3 regions of the Streptomyces capillispiralis genome follow, and region 1 is predicted to be linked to each of the others. Evidence: riboswitches for the same ligand, from Rfam matches in the RefSeq annotation. Region 1 holds a riboswitch; each other region holds the start of a gene.

Region 1 (6,964 bases):
AGATGCCGAGCACGGGCCGCCCCTCGGCCGCCCGCCGCTTCAGCGCGTCCGCGAGCCCGCGCTCCCGCAGCCACCGGAGCGCCCGCACGGTGCCGCGCGTCCCCGGTACGACGACGAGGTCGGCGTCGGCGAGTTCCTCGGGCCGGTCCACGAACCGCACCACGACGCCCGGTTCGGCGGCGAGCGCGTCGACGTCCGTGAAGTTGGACATCAGCGGCACCGCGCACACCGCGACCCGCAGGACGTCCTCGCCGGCCGGCGCGGCCACCTCCGACTCGCGCACGGCGCCGCGCAGCGACACGTTCAGACCGTCCTCCTCGTCGATGCCGAGGCCGTGCCGGAACGGCAGCACGCCGTAGGTCCGGCGTCCGGTCAGGCCGTGCAGCATCTCCAGACCCGGCTCCAGCAGCGAGACGTCGCCCCGGAACTTGTTCACCAGGAACCCGGCGACCAACTGCTGGTCCTCGCGGGACAGCAGGGCGACGGTGCCGAAGAACGACGCGAAGACGCCGCCCCGGTCGATGTCGCCGACGACGAGCACGGGCAGCCCGGCGTTCCTGGCGATGCCCATGTTGACGATGTCCGTCCGCCGCAGATTGATCTCGGCCGGACTGCCGGCCCCCTCGCAGATCACCGCGTCATACGTGCCCCGCAACTGCTCCAGACAGTCCAGCACCGTGCCCAGCAGCCGCTGCTGGCGCCCGCCGTGGTACCCGCGGGCGCTCAGCTCGCCGACCGGCCGGCCCAGCAGCACCACCTGGCTGGACTGCTCGCCGCCCGGCTTGAGCAGCACCGGGTTCATCAGCGCGGTCGGCTCGACGCGGCAGGCCTGGGCCTGCATCGCCTGCGCCCGCCCGATCTCGGCGCCCTCCCGGGTCACGAACGAGTTCAGCGACATGTTCTGCGCCTTGAACGGCGCGACCTTCACGCCCTGGCGCACCAGCCACCGGCAGATCCCGGCGGTCACCACGCTCTTGCCGGCGTCCGAGGTGGTCCCGGCGACCAGCAGACCCCCACCGCTCACGATGCACGTCCCTTCATGACGCTCCGCGCGAGGACGCCGGCCCCGAGCGCGAGCCAGCCGACCCGCCGCGAGAGCCGTACCGCCCGCTCGATGTCGGACACGGCCACGGCCCGGCCGCCGCCGTTGAGGGCGGGCCGGTGCTCGACCCGCCCGCCGTAGGAGAGGGTGCCGCCGAGCCGCACCCCGAGCGCGCCCGCGAAGGACGCCTCCACGGGACCGGCGTTGGGGCTCGGATGCCGGTGCGCGTCGGTCCGCCACGCCCGCACGGCACCGCGCGGGTCCGGTCCGGCGAGCGCGGCGAGTACGGCGGTCAGCCGCGCCCCGGGCCATCCGGCGACGTCGTCGAGGCGGGCGGAGGCCCAGCCGTAGCGGCGGTAGCGGGGGGACTTGTGGCCGACCATCGCGTCCAGGGTGTTGACGGCGCGGAAGCCCAGCAGGCCCGGCACCCCGGCGACGGCGCCCCACACCAGGGCGCCGACCACGGCGTCGGAGGTGTTCTCGGCGACGGACTCGACCACCGCGCGGGCGATCCCGTCGGCGTCCAGGGCCTGGGGGTCGCGGCCGCACAGGTGCGGCAGCCGGGCCCGGGCCGCCTCCACGTCCCCGGCCTCCAGCGCCGCGGCGACGGCACGGGCCTCCCGGGCCAGCGAGGTGCCGCCGACGACGGCCCAGGTGGCGACGCCGGTCAGGGCGACGGAGGCGGCGGGGGAGGAGCGCACGAGGCGTGCGGCAAGGCTTCCCAGCGCGACGGTCCCGCCGACGCACACGGCGGTGTGCACGGCGCCCCGGCCCCGGTCGTCCCGCCACAGCACTCGTTCCACGGCGGCCGCGGCCCGCCCGAAAGCGGCGACCGGGTGCCCGCGGCGGGGATCGCCGAGCAGCAGGTCGCCGAGGAGGCCGGCGGCGGCGCCGTACGCGAAGACGCGATCGGCACCCATGGGGTCAGCCGGCCGGTGTTCCGGAGGAGGGGGTGGCCCCGGGGAGGGGCGGGGCGTCGCTGATCGACCTCGACGGGCAGCCGCGCATGGCGTTGGGTCCTCACTCAGGGTGTCCGCGCCCTGGTTCGACGAGACCGGCGGTGAGAGTTCCTGGCTCCCGGGGTGTGCACCCCGGTGACAGTGGCGGGACCGCGCCGGATTCGCACCGGCTTCCTCTCCTGCCGCCGTATTGGCTGAGGCAGTCCACCACGGCCCCGGAAGGGCCGTCAACTTGCCGTTGACCTGCGGGGCTGAAGTGTGCTGAGGCCCACAGAGGGGTTCCGGTGGGTGACGGCGGGCGGGGTGCGCACACGCCGACGGGCGGTGCGGGTGCCGGGGCTCCCGCACCGCCCGTCGGACGGAGACGCTCGGGTGGTCAGGCCATGATCAGGTAGATCCCGTAGGCCACCGCCGCCGCGCACGCCGCGAAGCAGGCGTAGGCGCCGGTGACGGCCAGGGCCGCGGACCGGCCCTGGGCTGCGGCCCGCTCCTGGCGGGACAGACCGTTGATGCCGAGGGTGAACAGGGCCACCAGGGCCACGGTGACCACGAGGCTGACGCCGAACACGGAGCCGAGGGCCGCCCAGTCGATCTTCATGGTGCTCTTCTTCCTTCGTACCGGGGCGCGGTCAGACGGTGGTCTTGGCCTGCGGGGCCGCCGGGTCCGTGGACGCCGGGGCCGCGATGGAGGCGGCGAGTTCGTCGGTCACGGTGCCGGCCGGGGGCGGGGTGACGGCGGCGATCGCCTGGGTCACCACGCCGGAGGGCTCCTCGCCGGGGACGTCGTGGTCGTTGACGTTGGTGTGGTCGACGACCTCACGCCGGGAGATCTTCCAGATCGCCGCGCTGGAGGCGACCAGGAAGACGGCCACGAGGGCGGTGCCCCAGTCGCCGAAGCCGCAGACCCACTCGGCGAGCGCCGCGACCAGGGCCGCCGCGGGCAGGGTGAGGCCCCAGGCGATGAACATCCGGGTGGCCGTCGACCAGCGGACGACGCCGCCCCTGCGGCCCAGGCCCGCGCCCATCACGGAACCGGAAACGGAATGCGTGGTGGAGAGCGAGAAGCCGAGGTGCGAGGAGGCCAGGATGACCGTCGCGGCGCTGGTCTGGGCGGCGAAGCCCTGCTGCGGCTGGAGGTCGGTCAGGCCCTTGCCCATGGTGCGGATGATGCGCCAGCCGCCGAGGTAGGTGCCGAGCGCGATGGCGATGCCCGCGGAGAGGATGACCCACATGGGCGGGTCGGAGTCGGGGGCGAGGGTGCCGCCGGCGACCAGGGCGAGGGTGATGATGCCCATCGTCTTCTGGGCGTCGTTGGTGCCGTGGGCCAGCGAGACCAGGCCGGCGGAGGCGATCTGCCCGGCGCGGTAGCCCTTCTCGGAGGCCTTGCCGTCGGCCTTCCGGCCCAGGCGGTAGGTCAGCCGGGTGGCGAGCATCGCGGCGAGGCCGGCCACCAGCGGGGCGGCGATCGCGGGGATGAGGACCTTGGTGACGAGGACGTCGCCGTGCACCGCGCCGAAGCCGGCGGAGGCGACGGTGGCGCCGATCAGGCCGCCCATGAGGGCGTGCGAGGAGCTGGACGGCAGACCGACCAGCCACGTCAGCAGGTTCCAGAGGATCGCGCCGACCAACGCGGCGAAGATGACCTCGGGACGGATGCCGGCCTCGTCGACGAGGCCCTTGGAGATCGTGTTGGCGACCTCCACCGAGAGGAAGGCGCCGACAAGGTTCAGCACGGCGGACATGGCCACCGCGACCTTGGGCTTGAGCGCACCGGTCGAAATGGTCGTTGCCATCGCGTTCGCGGTGTCGTGGAAACCGTTCGTGAAATCGAACGCGAGTGCGGTTACCACCACAATCGCGAGGATCAGCGAGAAGCCTTCCATTTACCCAGGCAATCGTTCGAGGTCATTGGCTGGTCGACCGTAGGTAACCAGGGTGAACGGAAGATGAACTGGAATGGGCGTCGTGGTGACCGTAAAAGGGGGTCGCCGCTCCGCCGGATGGCGGGGGTCGCCCGCCGTGCCCCTGGGCTGCCCCGTGCCCGGCGGGGCGGGCGCCCGCGGCGCACCGCTTCAGCCGATCGAGTGAGCCGTGGAAGAGATTCCGGTCACTCGGGAGGGTGCCCGCGCCGCGCGGCGGGCCGGCCGGCCCGGCGGGACCCCTGGTGCCGCCGGGCGCAGCGGGGGTCGCGGTAGGTGGTGGCCTCGGTCGCCTCGACGTGGACGAAGCGGGCGCCCGCGGCCTCGGCGGACGGCCGGTCCACGCCCTTCTGGCGCGACGGCCGACGGCCGGCGGACGGCGGACGCGCAGGCGGGGCCGACGGCCTGCCTGGCAGGATCGCGGCATGGCTGAGCAGCGGCGGGGCGGACGGGAAGCGGGGGACGCCGGGGGTGGCGCCCGGGGCGTGGGGGACGCGCGGGGGAGGCGTGTGCCCGAGGAGGAGGCGCGCGCCTGGGCGGACCTCGTCGAGACCGCGCGCCGGACCGTCGCCGACGGGCTCGTCGTGGGCACCTCCGGCAACGTCTCGGTGCGGGTCGGCGACACGGTCCTGGTCACTCCGTCGGGAGTGCCGTACGACCGGCTGACGCCGGACGACGTGACCGGTGTCGACCTCACCGGCCGGCAGGTCCTCGGCTCGCTGGTGCCGACCAGTGAGCTGCCCCTGCACCTCGCGGTCTACCGCACCACCGGCGCGCGCGCCGTGGTGCACACGCACGCCGTGCACGCGACGGCCGTCTCCACGCTCGTCGACGAGCTGCCGCTGATCCACTACATGGCCGCGGCACTGGGCGGCCCCGTCCGGGTCGCCCGCTATGCGACGTACGGCACCGACGAGCTGGCCGGGAACATGCTCCGCGCCCTCGACGGCCGCACCGGCTGCCTCCTGCAGAACCACGGCACCGTCACCCACGGCACGACCCTCGCCCAGGCCTACGACCGCACGGCCCAGCTGGAGTGGATGTGCCGCGTCTGGCTGACCGCCTCCTCGGTCCCGGGCCTGTCCCCGCGCCTGCTGACCCCGGAGCAGCTGACGGAGGTGGGCGAGCGCCTGCGGGGGTACGGGCAGCGGGGCTGACGGCGGGGGCCGGAACCAGCGCCCGGACGGCCGCGACCCGGGGGCGTGCGGGCGGGCGTGCGGGCGCCGGCGCCGCGCGGGTGCCCACTGGCCGGTCGTGCCGTCCGACAGGACACTGGAGAACGTGCGCACTGCCAGAGCGACGGCCGCTGCCGTCACCGCCGTGATAGGGGCCGGTGCCGCCGCGGTGGCCGCCGGCCGGTTCGCCAGCGACGCCGCCCTCCGGATGCCCCCGGGCAGACCCCTGCCCACCGAACCCCGCCTCACCGTGCACTCCACCGCGGCCGGCCGGGTCAGCCTCACCCGGGACCTCGCCGCCCTGCGCCCCGGCCGCTACGGCCTCGCCGGTGACGGCTTCCACGCGGTCGTCGGACCCGTGCGGGACGACACCGTGCACAGCGCCGACACCGTCGTCCGCAGCCTGGAGTGCGTCACCCACGGCACCCTCGAACCCGGCGACCGCGCCTGGTTCACCCCCAACCTGTACGTGGGCGACCCCCGCACGGCCCTCGGCCTCGACCACACCGACCTCGACATCCCCGGGGAACTCGGCTCCCTGCCCGCCTGGTTCGTGCCGGCCGCCCGGGACACCTGGGTGATCGCCGTCCACGGCATCGGCACCACCCGGGAACACACCATGAACCTCATGGAGGTCCTGCACCGTCACCGCTTCCCGGTGCTCGCCCCCGCCCACCGGGGCGACCCCGGCGCACCCCGCTCCCCGGACGGCCTCCACCACCTCGGCGAGACCGAGTGGCGCGATCTCGACGCGGCGATGCACCACGCCGTGCGCGCGGGCGCCCGGCAGGTCGTCCTGTACGGCTGGTCCACCGGCGCCACCATGGCGCTGCGCGCCGCCGCCCGCTCCGACGTCCGCGCCCACGTCGCCGGGCTCGTCCTGGACTCCCCGGTGCTCGACTGGGAGGCGACCCTGCGCGCCCTCGCCGCGGCCGGCCGCACCCCGGGCGTCCTGCTGCCGCTCGCCGTCCGCGCCGCCCAGGGCCGCACGGGCCTGTACGGCGACCGCAGCCCCGGCGCCGTCCACCTGGACCGGGTCGCCGTCCCCACGCAGATCTTCCACGGCCCCGACGACACGGTCGCCCCCTGGCGCTTCTCCCGCCGCCTCGCCGCCGACCACCCGAACACCATCACCCTGCACACCGTCGCGGACGCTCCCCACGCCGCCATGTGGAACGCCGACCCGCAGGCCTACGAAGAGGCCCTGAGGCGCTTCCTCACCCCGTTGATGTGACCGTGCCCCCGAACGGCCCACGGCCGGTGCCGAGGATTCCGTTTATCGCCGTACCAGTGGCCTGATTCCCTCCCTCCGACCGCGTCCGGGGCCGCCGCGCGGGCCGCTCCCGGGCCCTCGTCCGCATTCCGTTTGGGTTTTCGGACCGTCAACCGGAAGACTGCACCCGTGACGTCCCGTATCCCGCGCGACTCCAGGCTTCGACTTGTCCGCCCGCGACCCCTGGCCGCCGCCCCCGCAGCGATCAACCAGCGGCGCCCGCGCCGCCCCGCGCCGCGCCCCCCGGAGGGCACCCCCGCACCGGCGGAGCTGGCCAGAATGGCACGCTCCGGTCTGGCCGCCGCGGCCCGCGTCGCCCGCTGGGCCGACGCCGCCCTCGGCCCCGGCGGGGACAGCGCCACCACCGACGGCAAGGCCACCCTCTCCGACGCGACCGCCGAACGGGCGGCCCACGCCCTCGGGCTGACCGTCGCTCAGGTCCGCGCCGACTGGGACACCGCCCGGCTGGCCGGCCTCATCGAGGTGCACGGCGACAGCGCCCGCCCCGGCTGGCGGCTGCGCGCCTGGGACCGTGACGACAGCGCCGTGCTGCGCGGCTGGGTCGCCCTCTGCGACGCCTGGTCGCTGGCCCACCC
Region 2 (6,964 bases), 5.5 Mb from region 1:
CCTGCCCATCTACCGGCGCCTGGGCATGAACCCCCTCGTCCTCGCCACGCTCGCCACCATGGCGCTCGGCACCATCTCCGGCACCACCCCCTGGGGCGGCGCCGCCACCCGGGGCATCAGCGTCCTGCACCTGAGCGCCACCGAGTACTTCGTCCACATGATCGGCCCCATGGCCCTCACCAGCCTGGCCATCATCGCCGTCGCCTACTGGCTCGGCCTGCGCGAGCGCCGCACCATCGACCCGGAGAAGCTCGCCGCCTACAAGCTGGAGATCGCCTCCGGCGAGGCGTTCGAACCGGTCAAGGCCGACTGGCGCCTGTGGTTCAACGCCGCCCTGACCCTGCTGCTGATGGTGCTGCTCATCCTCGAAGTAGCCGACCTGCTGGTGCTCTTCATGGTCGCCTTCGTCATCGCGCTGCTCGTCAACATCCGCGCCATCGGCGACCAGCAGGACCTCATCAAGCGCCAGGCCGCCAACGCCGTCCCGGTGATGATCCTCGTCCTGGCCGCCGGCGTCTTTACCGGCATCATGACCGACTCCGGCATGATCAAGGCGATGGCGGACGCGGCCCTGGCGATCGTCCCGGAGTCCTGGGGCAGCACCATCCCGCTGTTCACCGCGGTCCTCGCCCTCCCGCTCGGCTTCTTCATGTCGAACGACGCCTACTGGTTCGGCGTCGTCCCCGTCCTCGCCGAGTCCGCCGCCCACTACGGCATCGACGCCAACCAGGTCGCGCGCGCCGGCGCCATCGGCCAGATCCTCCACAGCATGGGCCCGACCAGCGCACCCCTGTGGGTCCTGCTCGGACTGGTCAAGGCCGAACTCGGCGACTTCCAGAAGCTCGCCCTGCGCTGGGGCGTCCCCGTCTCCCTCGCCTACATCGTCTTCGCCGTCGTCACCGGCGCCATCAGCGTCACCTGAGCGGCGCCCCCGCACGGAAACCCCGAGCACACCGGAGAAACACCCTCATGATCCTTTCCACCGACCCGGCCACCGGCACCGAACTCGCCCGCTACAGCCCCCAGTCGCCGCAGGAGGTCGACGGCGTCCTCGACGCCGCGGCCGAGGCCCAGGCCGCCTGGCGCCGGCGTGACATCACCGAGCGCACGCCGCTGCTGCGGGAGATGGCGCGCGTCCTGCGCGAGGGCCGGGACACCTACGCGGCGCTGATCACCGCCGAGATGGGCAAGCCGATCACCGAGGCCCGTGCCGAGATCGACAAGTGCGCCCTGACCTGCGAGTACTACGCCGAACACGCTCCGGAGCAGCTCGCCGACCGGCCGGTCGCCTCCGACGCCGCCGAAAGCGCCGTCGTCTACGACCCGTTGGGCGTGGTCCTCGCGGTGATGCCGTGGAACTACCCGTTCTGGCAGTTCTTCCGCTTCGCCGCCCCCGCCCTGGCCGCCGGCAACGGCGCCCTGCTCAAGCACGCCAACAACGTGCCGCAGTGCGCCCTCGCCGTCGAGGAGGTCGTCCGCGCGGCGGGCGCCCCCGAGGGCCTGTGCCGGACCCTGTTGATCGAGGTGGACCAGGTGGCCGGCCTCATCGCCGACCCGCGCGTCGCCGCGGTCACCCTCACCGGGTCCACCGAGGTCGGCGCGATCGTCGCCGCCCAGGCCGCGGCCGTACTGAAGAAGCAGGTCCTCGAACTCGGCGGCTCCGACCCGTTCGTCGTCCTCGCCGACGCCGACGTCGAGGCGGCCGCCGCCACCGCGGTCAGGGCCCGGTACACCAACGCCGGACAGTCCTGCGTCAACGCCAAGCGGTTCATCGTCGAGGAGGCCGTGGCCGACCGGTTCGTGGCGGCGTTCACCGCCGCGGCGGCGGCCCTGAGGACCGGCGACCCGACCGACCCGGAGACCGCGATCGGCCCCATGGCCCGCGCGAACCTCCGCGACACGCTGCACGACCAGGTGCGGCGCAGCGTCGACGCCGGTGCCGTCCTCGCCCTCGGCGGCGAGGTGCCGGACGGCCCCGGCTGCCACTACCCGCCCACCGTCCTCGACCACGTCCGCCCCGGCATGGCCGCCTTCGACGAGGAGACCTTCGGACCCGTCGCCGCCATCACCCGCGTCGCCGACGCCGACGAGGCGATCGCCCTGGCCAACCGCACCGAGTACGGCCTCGGCGCCGCCCTGTGGACCGGCGACCTCGACCGGGCCCGCCGGCTCACCCGCGTCCTCGACGCCGGTGCCGTCTTCGTCAACGGCATGGTCGCCTCCGACCCGCGCCTGCCCTTCGGCGGCATCAAGAGGTCCGGCTACGGCCGGGAACTCGGCGCCGAGGGCATCCGCGAGTTCGTCAACACCAAGACCGTCTGGATCGGCCCGGCCGCCTGACCACCCCGCTACCTGGAGAACACAGCGTGAACTGCCCCACCGACGAGCCCTGCTTCGCCTCCTTCCCGCCCGCCGTCCTGCGGCCCGCCGAACTGACCGCGTTCAGCCGGGGCGGCGGCGCCCGCACCATCCCCCTGGTCACCCGGGCCGTCGGCGCCGAGGTCTTCCTCACCGGCCAGACCCTCTTCGAGGGCGGCGCCGGCATCGCCCTGCACACCCACAACTGCCCGGAGAGCGTCACCATCCTCGAAGGCGACGCCATCGTCGAGATCGACGGCACCGAGCACCGCGTGACCCGCTTCGACACCACCTACGTCCCCGCCGGCACGCCCCACCGCTTCCGCAACGCCTCCGCCACCGAGCCGATGCGGATCCTGTGGATCTACGCCTCCGTCGACGCCACCCGCACCCTCGTGGAGACCGGCGTCACCGCGCGCGTCGACGCCGAGCACGCCAGGGCCGCGGCCGAGCCCCGCGACTGAACCGCACCACAGCACCCCGACGCCCCGACGCCCCGAGAAGCAGGAGAGCAGCACCACCGTGATCACCGAGATCGCCCGGATCGAGATCCGCCCGGGCCAGGAGGAGGAGTTCGAGCGGGCCGTCGCCGAGGCGGTGCCGCACTTCCTCGCGGCCGACGGCTGCCACGGGGTCGACCTGCTCCGCAGTGTCGAACACCCCTCCCGCTACCGGCTGACGGTCCGGTGGGAGACGGTCGAGCACCACATCGTCACCTTCCGCGCCTCCGAGGGCTTCGCCCGCTGGCGGGCCCTGGCCGGACCGCACTTCGCCGCACCGCCGCAGGTCGAACACGTCGTCTCCGTCCTCGCACCGTGAGGTGAGACGCACGAAGGGGGGCGGTTCCCGCACGGGAACCGCCCCCTACCTGCGCTTCGCCGTGACCCTCCTCGACCACGCCGTCCTCACCGACCCGTCCGGCACCCGGGCGAAGCACCAACTCGCCCGGCTCCACGTCCGTATGGGACGGGCCGCCGAGGCCGCCGGACGCCGCCGACGCGGTGGAGGCCCGGTGGTGCGGCCGGAGCCCGTGATGGGAGGATGTCGGGCGACAGGGCGACGGCGGACGAGGAAGCCGGTGCGAATCCGGCGCGGTCCCGCCACTGTGATCGGCGAGCGGATCCCGACGCGCCACCGCCCGGGGCACCGGCGGGAAGGCCGGGACGAGCATCGACCCGAGAGCCAGGAGACTCACGCGGTCGCCTCCTCGACGGACCACCGGGGCGGATCTCCCCGGAGAGAGGAGCGGCGCCCCATGCCCGCGCCACAGCCCGGAGCAACGCCGGACGCCCGGATGACCGACGGAACGATGACCGACGGAACGATGACCGACGGAACCGTGGCCGGCGGACCGTTGGCCGGCGGACCGTTGGCCGGCGGACCGGTGGCCCGCGGCACGGACACCGGTGAGGTGACGACCGGTTCGGTGCCGTGCCGCATCGTCGTGTGCCGGGACTGCTGCTGCGGCAGCCCCAAGGTGACCGGCGTCGACCACACGGCCCAGACGGACCGTCTGCGCGAGGCGGCACCGGTACGGGTCTCCGACTGCCTCGACGTCTGCGAGCAGGCCAACGTCGTCGTCGTACAGCCCTCCACCGAGGGCCGTGCCGCCGGTGGCCGGCCGGTGTGGCTGGGGCTGGTCAACGACCCGGACGCCACCGAGGACATCGCCGCCTGGGTCCGCGCGGGAGGCCCCGGCATCGCGCCCCTGCCGGACATCCTCGACCTCTACACCCTGTCACCGGCACAGCGCCGCACCCCCGGACGACCGCTGCCCTGATCCGCGTCCCGTCCCGGCGGCGGTCCGGCGCACCGCCGGGCATGCCCGCCCCGGCGACGGGTACGACCCTCCCGTACGGGGGCCGCGGAAGCGGCCGGAGAGCGAGGAGTGGCGGAAGTGATTCGGAAGATGCAGGCGGTCGCGCTCGACTGCGCCGATCCGGTACGGCTCGCGCGGTTCTACGCGGATCTGCTCGGTGGCCGGGCGGTCCCGCACCCGGAGGATCCCGACTGGGTCGAGGTGCACGGGTTCGAGGGGACACCGCTGGCCTGCCAGCGGGTGGACGGCTACCGACCGCCCGAATGGCCCGGTCAGGAGCGCCCGCAGCAACTGCACCTGGACTTCGACGTGGACGATCTCGACGGCGAGGAGAAGCGGGCGCTCGCCCTCGGCGCGACCGTGCTGGAGCGGACGGACCAGATCCGCCCGGGGACCAACTGGCGCGTGTACGCGGACCCGGCCGGCCACCCGTTCTGCCTCTGCCTCCACTGAGCGGGCCTACTTGGAGGTGACCCGTCCCACCGGATCGGGGTCGGCCGCCAGAGCCTCGCACATGGCCTGCCAGGTGGGGTCGCCGGGACGGAGTCGGGTACGGAGGTAGGCCGCCGTGAGCCGGGCGAGGGCGGCGACCCGTCCGGGGTTCTCGTCGGTGGTCTCGGCGGCGTCGTATCCGGCGATCCCGCCGAGCCCGTGCTCCGCGCCGAACAGGGTGAGCAGGCTCTTGGGCCCGGGGGCCAGGGTGTAGGGGTCGACGTGCCAGTCCGGCCCCCTGTCCGTGAAGTGCCGGGAGTCGTCCTCGTCGCCGGCGACGACCAGCGCGGGCGTGGTCATCGTGGAGAAGTCGATGGTCCGGAAGATCGGCAGCGAGTCGGCCATGGGTCCGTTCAGGACGTCACCCCTGCCGGGTGCGGCGAGCAGCACGCCCGCCGTGATCCGGGGGTCGCGGAGGCTCACCGTTCCCCCCTCGTCGGGGTCGGTGACCCGGGCGCCGAGCAGGAGGCTGGAGGTGAAGCCGCCGAACGAGTGCCCGGCGACCGCGACCCGGGTGTGGTCGATCCGCCCGGCGAGCAGCGGCACGGCCTTCTCGATCACGTCGAGCCGGTCGAGGATGTGCGACATGTCCTCGGAGCGCGAGCGCCAGAAGAACGGCGCTCCGGGGGCGTCGGCGACCAGGTGGCTCAGCGTCCTGGAGGTGAGGTGGGTCGGCTGGACGACCACGAATCCGTGGGCGGCCCAGACGTCGACGAGCGGTGCGTAGCCGTGGAGCGAGGAGAGGTGGTTCGAGGGGCCGTGGCCGTGGGAGAGGAGGATGACGGGGAGGTCCGTTCCGGTCGCCGGCGCGGAGACCCGCACCTCGAGGTCGACGGGACGTCCGGGTACGGAGAGGACCACGGGGCTGTAGGACAGGACCGGGGCCGGTGCGCCCAGGGGGCCGGCGCCGGTGGTGGTGGATGTGCTCATGATGAGGGGTTCCCTTTCGGTGGCACCTGCTGCCCGCCGGTCTCCCGCGACCGGCGAAGGGCGAGGTGGTCAGAGGTGTGCCGCTTCGACTAACCTGAAGCGGAGCGTTGCTCCATTTAGTATCCGGAGCGCTGCTCCGTTTTGTCAACCGGCGCAGGAGGAATGCGTGATGGCCCCCGACAGCACGGCAGGGCAGTCGTCGTCCCGAGGCAAGCGGGCCGACGCGCAGCGCAACCGGCAGACGGTGCTCGCCGCCGCCGCCGAGGTGTTCGTCACCTCCGGGGTCGACGCGCCCATCCGCCAGATCGCGGCCCGGGCGGGCGTCGGGATGGCCACGATCTACCGCCACTTCCCGACCCGGGCGGACCTCGTCACCGCCGTCTACCGCCACCAGATCGAGGCGTGCGCCGAAGCCGGCCCGAAGCTGCTGGCCGACGCCGACTCCCCGTTCGCCGCCCTGAGCCGGTGGATCGACCTCTTCGTCGACTTCCTCGTCACCAAGCACGGACTCGCCGACGCCCTGCAGTCCGACGACGACCGCTTCGCCGCGCTGCACACCTACTTCCTCGACCGCCTGCTGCCCGTCTGCGCCCAGCTGCTCGACGCCGCGGTCGAGGCCGGCGACATCCGGCCCGGTACGCAGCCGTACGAGCTGATGCGCGGCATCGGCAACCTCTGCATCGGACGCGACGACGACCCCCGCTACGACCCCCGACGCCTGATCGCCCTCCTCCTCCGAGGACTCCAGCGGTCCCCCGCCACCTGACCCAATTCGTTTGCCGCGGTCCGGTCCGCTCGGATAGGAAGCGTGCATGCTGAAGGGCGACAAGGTCGGGCTGAGGGCCCGGCACGAGGACGACATCCCGGTCCTGCGAACCGAGCTCTACGACGACGTCGTCAACTCCGCGCGGGCCGAGGCCGGACCGTGGCGGCCGATCGCACCGGGCTCCAAGGACCCACGGCTCGTGGTGGACGACGAGGCGGACGGACGCGTCCCGTTCTCCGTGGTGGAGCTGGCCGGCGGCACACTGATCGGCACCGCGACGCTGTGGGGCATCGACACGCACAACCGGTGCGCGCACATCGGGCTGGGACTGCTGCCGTCCTCGCGCGGCCAGGGCTACGGCACCGACGTGGTCGCGGTGCTGTGCCACTACGGTTTCGTCGTGCGCGGCCTGCACCGGCTGCAGATCGAGACGCTGGCGGACAACTCCGCGATGCTGCGCTCCGCCGAGCGCAACGGCTTCGTCCGCGAGGGCGTACTGCGCTCCTCGGCCTGGGTGATGGGCGAGTTCCTGGACGAGGTGCTGCTCGGACTGCTCGCCCAGGACTGGAAGCCCGCATCGAAGGGCTAGCGGGACCGGG
Region 3 (6,964 bases), 5.5 Mb from region 1:
AGGGAGACGTCACGCACCAGGTGACGGGCTCCGGCGCTGAGCGTGACGCCGTCGACGCTCAGTTCGGTCGCGGTCATGCCACTCCTCGGTCGGTGCCGCGCCGGGCGTCCCGGCGCATCAGCCACAGGAAGAACGGCCCGCCGCACAGGGCCGTGAGTACGCCGACGGGTATCTCCATCGGCGCGGCGATCGTCCGCGCGGCGATGTCGGCCCAGATGAGGAAGACCGCTCCGCCGAGTGCCGCCGTCGGCAGGACCCGGCGGTGGTCGCCGCCGACGAACAGGCGCACGATGTGCGGCATCATCAGGCCGACGAAGCCGATGGGTCCGGCCGCCGCGACCAGCACGCCCGTGACGAGGGAGAGCACGACGAACAGACGAGCACGGAACCGGGCCACGTCCAGACCCATCGTGGTCGCCGCCTCCTCGCCGGCCAGCAGCAGGTTCAGGTTGCGGGCCTGCGCCATGAGGACGCCGACACCGAGCAGCAGGGCCGTGCTCGGCAGCCACAGGGTGCCCCAGTTGACCCCGCCGAGGCCGCCGAGGGTCCAGGCGAGAACCGCGCGGGCCTCGTTGCCCCGGTCGGTGGTGAGCAGCAGCAGATCGAGGACCGCGGTGAGTACCGCCGCGATCGCCACCCCGGACAGCACCAGCCGTGCCGAGGTGATGCGGCCGCCGGTGCGGGCGGTGGCGTACACGAGCAGGAGCGCGCCCAGGGCGCCCACGAAGGCGGCCACCGACAGGGAGGCCGGCCCGAAGAGGGTGACCCCGAACACGATCACGGAGACCGCGCCGAGGGACGCCCCGGAGGAGACGCCGAGCAGGTACGGCTCGGCGAGCGGGTTGCGCACCAGGGCCTGCAACGCGGTACCGATCACCGCCAGACCGGCCCCGGTGACCGCACCGAGCAGCACCCGCGGCGCCCGCACGTCCACCACAATGGTCTCCCGGGCCCGCGACCAGTCCGGATCCTGCCAGTCGGCACCCAGCGCGTGCGTCACGATGCCCCACACCTGGCCGGGCGGCACCTGGACGGAGCCGATGGCGAGGCCGGCCGTGGCGGAGACGACGAGCAGAGCGGCGAGTACGAGCAGCGTGACCGCCGGCCTCGTACGGCCCGCCCCGGGCCCGGTGGTCTTGTGCGGCTGAACCGTCCGCTCGGTGGACGCGCCGGTGGCGGCCTGGGTCACCGGAAGCTCTCGGGGTGCAGCCCGCGGGCCAGGTCCTCGACCGCGTAGGCCGAGCGGATGCCGACCAGGGTGGCGGTCAGCGGCAGGACGACGAACCGCTTGTTCCTGATGGCGGGTACGTCGGCGAGCGCGGGCTGGGAGAGCAGGAACTTCTTCTTCTCCCCCACGCTTCCGGCGCCGGCGTAGTCGTAGATGGCGATGACCTCCGGCTTGCGCTCGACGACCTGCTCCCAGGAGACGTCACCGAAGACGTCGTCGAGGTCGGTGAAGACGTTCTCGCCGCCGGCCAGCCGGATCAGCTCGGTGCCCAGGCTCTTGCCGCCCGCGGTGAAGGCGCTCTTGTCGCCGCTGTCGTAGACGAAGACGGGCAGCTCGGGCTCGCCCTCGACCGTGGCGGCGGCTTTGCCGACGCGGTCCTCGAGGTCGGCGACCAGTTCGTCGGCCCGGTCCGGGACGCCGAAGATCTTGCCGATGGTGCGGATCTCGTCGTAGGTGTCCTTCATCGTCACCGTCTTCTCGCCGCAGTACTCGCGGTTGAGGTAGCTGTCGATGCCGGCGTCGGCGAACGCCTTGCGGGAGCGGCCCTCCTTCTCGTCGAAGGCGCTGCCGTAGCCGCCGTAGACGAGGTCGGGTTCGGCGTCCAGGACGGTCTCGAAGGACGGTTCCCTCTCCGCCAGTTCCGGTACGGACTCGTAGTCCTTCTTCAGCTCGGGCAGGACGGCGGAGTCGGGGAAGGCCGTTCCGGCCATGCGGTCCTTCAGACCGAGGGCGAGCATGAGCTCCGCCGGGTGCTGGTGGATGGTGACCACCCGCGACGGCGGCTTGTCGTACGTCGTCTTCACGCCGCAGTTGTCGATGGTGACCGGGAAGCCCTCGGGCGCGGCCGCGGTGGCCTCTGCGTCGGCGCCGCTCTCGTCGGACGCACCGCAGCCGGTGGTCAGCAGCACGGACGAGAGAACCATGGCAGCGGCCGTGGAACGAAGGAACCCGCGCGTGCGGGCAGGGGTGAACAATTGGGACACGTGAAGCCTCCTGGAGTCCGCGCTCCTCGGATCGGGCCCGCGACGGACCAGTGTCCTGACTCCCGGATCGACGTTCCCTCCGCCTTCCCGCGCACAGCGCAGTGGCATGTCGGAGGGGCGCTCCCCGGTCACAGTGGCGGGACCGTGCCGGATTCGCACCGGCTTCCTGTCTCCCGTCGCGGCGATGACCAGGTGATCCTACGGCTTCCCGAGCCGACGGCACATGGGCGTGCGGACCCGGCCGCACGCCCCGCCTTTCCTCACGCCTCGCGCACAGCCCGAAGGACGAGCCGCTCGGCACTCTCGTCGTAGGGGCGCCCGTCGAACCCGCCGAAGACCTGCACGCGGCCGAACCCCGCCTCCTCGGCCATCCGCCGCAGCTCCACCGCGCTGTACACGAACCACGTCAAGGTGGCCCGCGTCACCCGCTCGCCCCGGACCAGCACCCACTCGCTGCGCAGCCGCGCCCACTCGTCCAGCACGGTGTCGGTCTGCACCATCACGTCGTCGCCCCGCCGCACCACCTTGGGCGGGGTGACCCTGCGGGCCAGGAGCTCCTTCCCGGCGAGGTCGAGGACGAGGGTGCCGCCGGGTGCCAGGCAGGTGTACATGGTGCGCAGCACGCGCGCGTTGTCGGCGGGGTCCTCGAAGTACCCGAAGGAGGTGAACATGTTGAGGACGACGTCGAAGCCGCCCGGTGCCTCGTACTCGCGGGCGTCGGCCCGCACGTACGTCACCTCGACACCGGCGTCGGCCGATCGCTTGTGTGCCCGGTCCAGCATGGCCGGGCTCAGGTCCACTCCGGTCACGCGGTGACCGCGGCGGGCGAGCGGCACGGTGAACACCCCCGGCCCGCAGCACAGGTCCAGCACGCGCGACCCCTGTGGGAAGACCAGCAGGGGGGAGTTGTCGAGCAGTTCACCGGCCTGCTCGTAGCGCTGCTCGGAGAAGAGGAAGTCGTGGAACTCGGTCCAGAAGTCATCGTCCTGGAATCCGCCCGTCCGTGTCATCGCGCGTCAGTGCTCCTTCATGGTCGCCGTCGGGGACAGGACGCCGCGCCGTGCGACGGCGCAGCACCAGCAGAAGAGGGGGAAGCAACAGACACTGGGCGGCTGCCAGCAGCCAGAACCAGCCGGTGTGTCCGGCCCGTTCGCCGAGGCCGTACAACTGCCCGCCCAGCATGCCGCTCGCGCAGGCGCCCAGGCCCGCGGCCAGCCGCTGCTGGCCGAAGACCACGGCGTCGGAGCGAGGGCTGCGGCGCAGCGCCTCCAGGTCGTTCTTGAGGAACAGCACGATGTCGCCCAGCGTGATCAGCGCCCCGCCCATGAGCAGCGCCGCCCGCGTACCGGCCGCCAGCACGGCCAGGCCCGCCGCCAGGCCCGTGAAGCCGACCGCGAGGGCGACGGCGTACGGCATGCGCCGGATCAGGCCGGAAGCGAGCGGCTGTACGACGATGACCAGCGTGAAGCAGAGCAGCAGCACCACGCTGTAGAACGCGCTGGAGGCGCGCTCGACGGCGTACACCGCCAGGAAGTGCTGGAAGTGGAAGTAGAGGTAGAAGGCCAGCGCGTTGGCGGCGAACGGCAGGAGTGCCACGCCGGCCAGGAGGCTCGGTCGGGCCGTATCCTTGGCTTCGGCGGGGTGCGTTCCGTCGGTTCCGGGCAGCCGTGCGTGTCCCGCCGTGACCGCGAGGAACAACGTCGTGACGGCCGCGAACAGCCAGCCGGGCGAGGACAGGACGAACGGTCCGGCGATGAGCGGGCCCACAGCCATGCCGGCGTTGAGTGCCGCGTTGCCCGCCGACAGGAACGCCGGGCGGCGCTCGTCGTCGACGCCGTGCACCAGGTACGCCTTGTTCGCGGGCAGGTAGAGCGCGGCACCGCAGCACGTCAGGACCAGCGCCCAGATCGCGAGGGGCGGCCAGCGCAGGGCCGGCAGGAGCCCGGCGAAACCGGCGGTGCGTAGGGCGAGTGCCCACAGCATCGTGCGGCGCAGTCCGATCCGGTCCGCGAGGGCGCCGCCGACGATGCCGCCGGAGAACTGCACGAGGGACGCCACGGCCAGGACGACCCCGACTGTGCCGAGCCCCATCCCGAGCCGTTCGTGGAGGAACACCGACATGAACGGCAGGACCATGAAGCTGCCGAGCGGGATGAGGAACGAGCTGAGCAGGAGGAACCGCAGCGGGCTGGTGAGCGGGAACAGCGAGGCCCGCAGGCCCGGTCCCCGGGTGGTGCGCTCACCCACCGGGCGCCCTCAGGCCGACCGGGTCAGTGAGTACACGCAGGGCGCCTGCGGCGGCCACCGCGCGGTGGGTGGCGAGTTCGGCGGTCTCCGCCTCGGCGTACACGATGCCCGCGTATCCACGGCTGTCGCCCAGGTGCTCGATGAGGTCGCCGGTCTGCTTGACCGGGTACCAGGCGGGCGTCCCCGGCATGTCGGTGAGCCGGTCGAGCCCGGCGACCCCGGTGAACACGCCGGGCGCGGCCGGATAGCCGAGAACGAAGGCGACGGCCGGACCACCGGGAAGGGCCGCGTCCATGAGACGGGGACGGCGGCCGAGCGCGGCCTCGATCATCGCCTCGTACACGTTGACGCCGAGCGCCCGGCACATGCCCTCTCCGACCAGCGCGCCCCCGATCCGGGGATTGACCTCCACCACCTCCGGGCCGTCGGCGGTCAGCACGAACTCCACATGTGCGAACCGGTCGGTGTACCCGATGGCGGCGAGCACCCGGTCGAGCCAACGCTCCAACGATGTCCGCTGCGGGTCCGGGAAGGCGACGGGAAAGGCGGTGATCTCCTCCCGGAAGTGCGGCTCCGGTGACATGAGCCGGCTGGAGACGCCCAGCAGCCGGGTGCGGCCGTCCCAGGTGAGCGTCTCGGCGCTGTACACCGGGCCGCTGAAATAGGGCTCGGCGAACAACCGTCCTCTCAGGTCCCGACCGGACGCCTCCGCCAGCGCCGCGTCGAGTTCGCCCTCGTCACGGACCAACCACACGTTCTGGCTTCCCGTGCCCGCGGTGTCCTTGAGCACGAGCGGCAGTCCCGCCTCCTTGAGCAGCAGCCCGCGTGGCTCGCGGTCCGGGTCGGCGTTCTCGACGGCCCTTGCGCGGGTGAGGCCCGCGCGGTGCAGTCTGTTGCGTACGGCGGCCTTGTCCCGGGTCAGTCGCAGTACGGCTGGATCGAGACCGGGCAGGCCGAGGCGTTCGGTGAGGGAGGCGCCGGCCAGGGTCCAGGTGTCGGTGGAACTGATCAGGCCGCGCAGCCCCGGGGTGCGCCGGAGCAGATCGGCGACCCGCTCCACGTCGAAGGTGTCGGTCACGACGACGTCGAGGGCGTCGGCGGGCAGCCGGTCCAGTTCGTAGGCGTAGTAGGCGGGGTCCCGGGTGAGGAGCAGCAGGCGCTCGCCGAGCCGGTCGGCCGCGCGGACCAGATGGCCGAGGCCGAAGGTCAGTGACTCCAGGCAGGCCACGGTCATGCCGCCCGCTCCTTCCAGTGGGCCGGGCAGGGAGTGCGCCGCCACGTCATTCTCGACCACGGCATGGTCATCTCCTCCGGACCGCGGACCTCGACGGGCTTCAGCGCGGCCGGATCCAGGGCCTCGGCGTGCCGGGCGAACACACGCTCCACGTAGCGGTGTCCGGTGTCGGCCCCTACCACCAGGTGCAGTCGGTCGGGGTGACGGCGGGCCTCGTACAGCGCCGTCAAGAAGCCGGCACCGGTGGACAGCCCGGCGAACACCGCGTGCTCGCGCAGCAGGGCGACCGCGCCGGACATGGCGTGGGTGAAGTCCAGCCAGTGCACGGTGTCGTAGAGATGGTGGCGGACGTTGTCGAAGACGATCGACGAGCCGATGCCGGCGATGATCGCCTCGGGATCGTGATGGTCCTGGCTGCCGAAGGTGACGCTCCCGAAGGGCTGGACGCCGACCAGACGCACCGAGGGGTCCGTAACGCGCAGGTGTTCCACGATGCCGCCGGTCGAGGCTCCGGAACCCACCCCGCCGACGACGGTCAGCGGTGTCGCCGGGAACTCCGCCGCGATCCGGTCGGCGACCTCTTGGTAGCCGAGGTAGTGGACGTCGTCGTGGTACTGGCGCATCCAGTGGTGCCCGGGATCCTCGGCGAGGATCTCGCGCACCCGCCGCACCCTCAGTTCCTGGTCGAGCCGGAGGTTTTGCGACGGTCTGACCTGTTCCACCGTAGCGCCGAGGATCTCCAGCTGAGCGAGGGTGGTGGCGTCGACAGTGGTGGACGCGACGATGCGGCACCGCATGCCGTAGCGGTGGCAGGCCAGTGCGAGGGCGTAGGCGTAGATGCCGCTGGAGCTGTCGATCAGGGTCTGGCCCGGACGGACCGTGCCCCGTTCCAGCAGATGACGGACGGCGGCCAGGGCCGAGTAGATCTTCATCGACTCGAACCGCAGCAGGACCAGGCCGTCGGTGAGCCGGACGAGGTCCGGGACTTTCAGGGCGTCGGCGATGTGGGGGTGGATCACCCGTAGCCTCCTTGGGCGAAGGTGCACTGGTGGCCGAGCGAGTGGAGGAACGCGGAGAGTTCGGACTTGACCTCGGCCGGTGGGCGTGAGGCGAAGAGATAGCCGGCCAGGCAGCCGGTGTGGGCGACGAAGATGCCGTCGGCACCGAACCGTTCACGATGGGCTCGCAGGCTGCCGAAGGTCGCCTTGGGCAGTACCTCCTGGGACAACGCGGCGCTGACCGTCGCGGCACGCGCTACGGCGGCCGGGTCGC

What was found. A riboswitch is a leader RNA that binds a small molecule or an ion and turns the genes downstream of it on or off. The one in region 1 is predicted to bind cobalamin.
Region 2: linked by a shared signal. The riboswitch ahead of FHX78_RS02860 ((2Fe-2S) ferredoxin domain-containing protein) and the one ahead of FHX78_RS27285 (cobalamin biosynthesis protein) in region 1 are both predicted to bind cobalamin.
Region 3: linked by a shared signal. The riboswitch ahead of FHX78_RS02700 (ABC transporter substrate-binding protein) and the one ahead of FHX78_RS27285 (cobalamin biosynthesis protein) in region 1 are both predicted to bind cobalamin.

What each region holds. Positions count from the first base shown of each region.
Region 1 covers NZ_VIWV01000001.1:6,257,811-6,264,774, forward strand. Annotated here, with positions in the region: gene FHX78_RS27280 (cobyric acid synthase) at 1-1,024, opposite strand, end outside; gene FHX78_RS27285 (cobalamin biosynthesis protein) at 1,021-1,962, opposite strand; cobalamin riboswitch at 2,088-2,225, opposite strand; gene FHX78_RS27290 (hypothetical protein) at 2,378-2,599, opposite strand; gene FHX78_RS27295 (inorganic phosphate transporter) at 2,631-3,884, opposite strand; gene FHX78_RS36925 (hypothetical protein) at 4,109-4,264, opposite strand; gene FHX78_RS27300 (class II aldolase/adducin family protein) at 4,346-5,077, shown strand; gene FHX78_RS27305 (alpha/beta hydrolase) at 5,202-6,329, shown strand; gene FHX78_RS27310 (hypothetical protein) at 6,498-6,964, shown strand, end outside.
Region 2 covers NZ_VIWV01000001.1:752,120-759,083, reverse strand. Annotated here, with positions in the region: gene FHX78_RS02880 (CitMHS family transporter) at 1-922, shown strand, start outside; gene FHX78_RS02875 (NAD-dependent succinate-semialdehyde dehydrogenase) at 970-2,340, shown strand; gene FHX78_RS02870 (cupin domain-containing protein) at 2,367-2,822, shown strand; gene FHX78_RS02865 (antibiotic biosynthesis monooxygenase family protein) at 2,881-3,177, shown strand; cobalamin riboswitch at 3,428-3,550, shown strand; gene FHX78_RS02860 ((2Fe-2S) ferredoxin domain-containing protein) at 3,785-4,138, shown strand; gene FHX78_RS02855 (VOC family protein) at 4,256-4,630, shown strand; gene FHX78_RS02850 (alpha/beta hydrolase family protein) at 4,637-5,599, opposite strand; gene FHX78_RS02845 (TetR/AcrR family transcriptional regulator) at 5,769-6,365, shown strand; gene FHX78_RS02840 (GNAT family N-acetyltransferase) at 6,412-6,954, shown strand; gene FHX78_RS02835 (GlxA family transcriptional regulator) at 6,951-6,964, opposite strand, start outside.
Region 3 covers NZ_VIWV01000001.1:716,719-723,682, reverse strand. Annotated here, with positions in the region: gene FHX78_RS02710 (ABC transporter ATP-binding protein) at 1-77, opposite strand, end outside; gene FHX78_RS02705 (FecCD family ABC transporter permease) at 74-1,189, opposite strand; gene FHX78_RS02700 (ABC transporter substrate-binding protein) at 1,186-2,151, opposite strand; cobalamin riboswitch at 2,260-2,380, opposite strand; gene FHX78_RS02695 (class I SAM-dependent methyltransferase) at 2,472-3,221, opposite strand; gene FHX78_RS02690 (MFS transporter) at 3,190-4,458, opposite strand; gene FHX78_RS02685 (ATP-grasp domain-containing protein) at 4,451-5,692, opposite strand; gene FHX78_RS02680 (cysteine synthase family protein) at 5,689-6,711, opposite strand; gene FHX78_RS02675 (GHMP family kinase ATP-binding protein) at 6,708-6,964, opposite strand, start outside.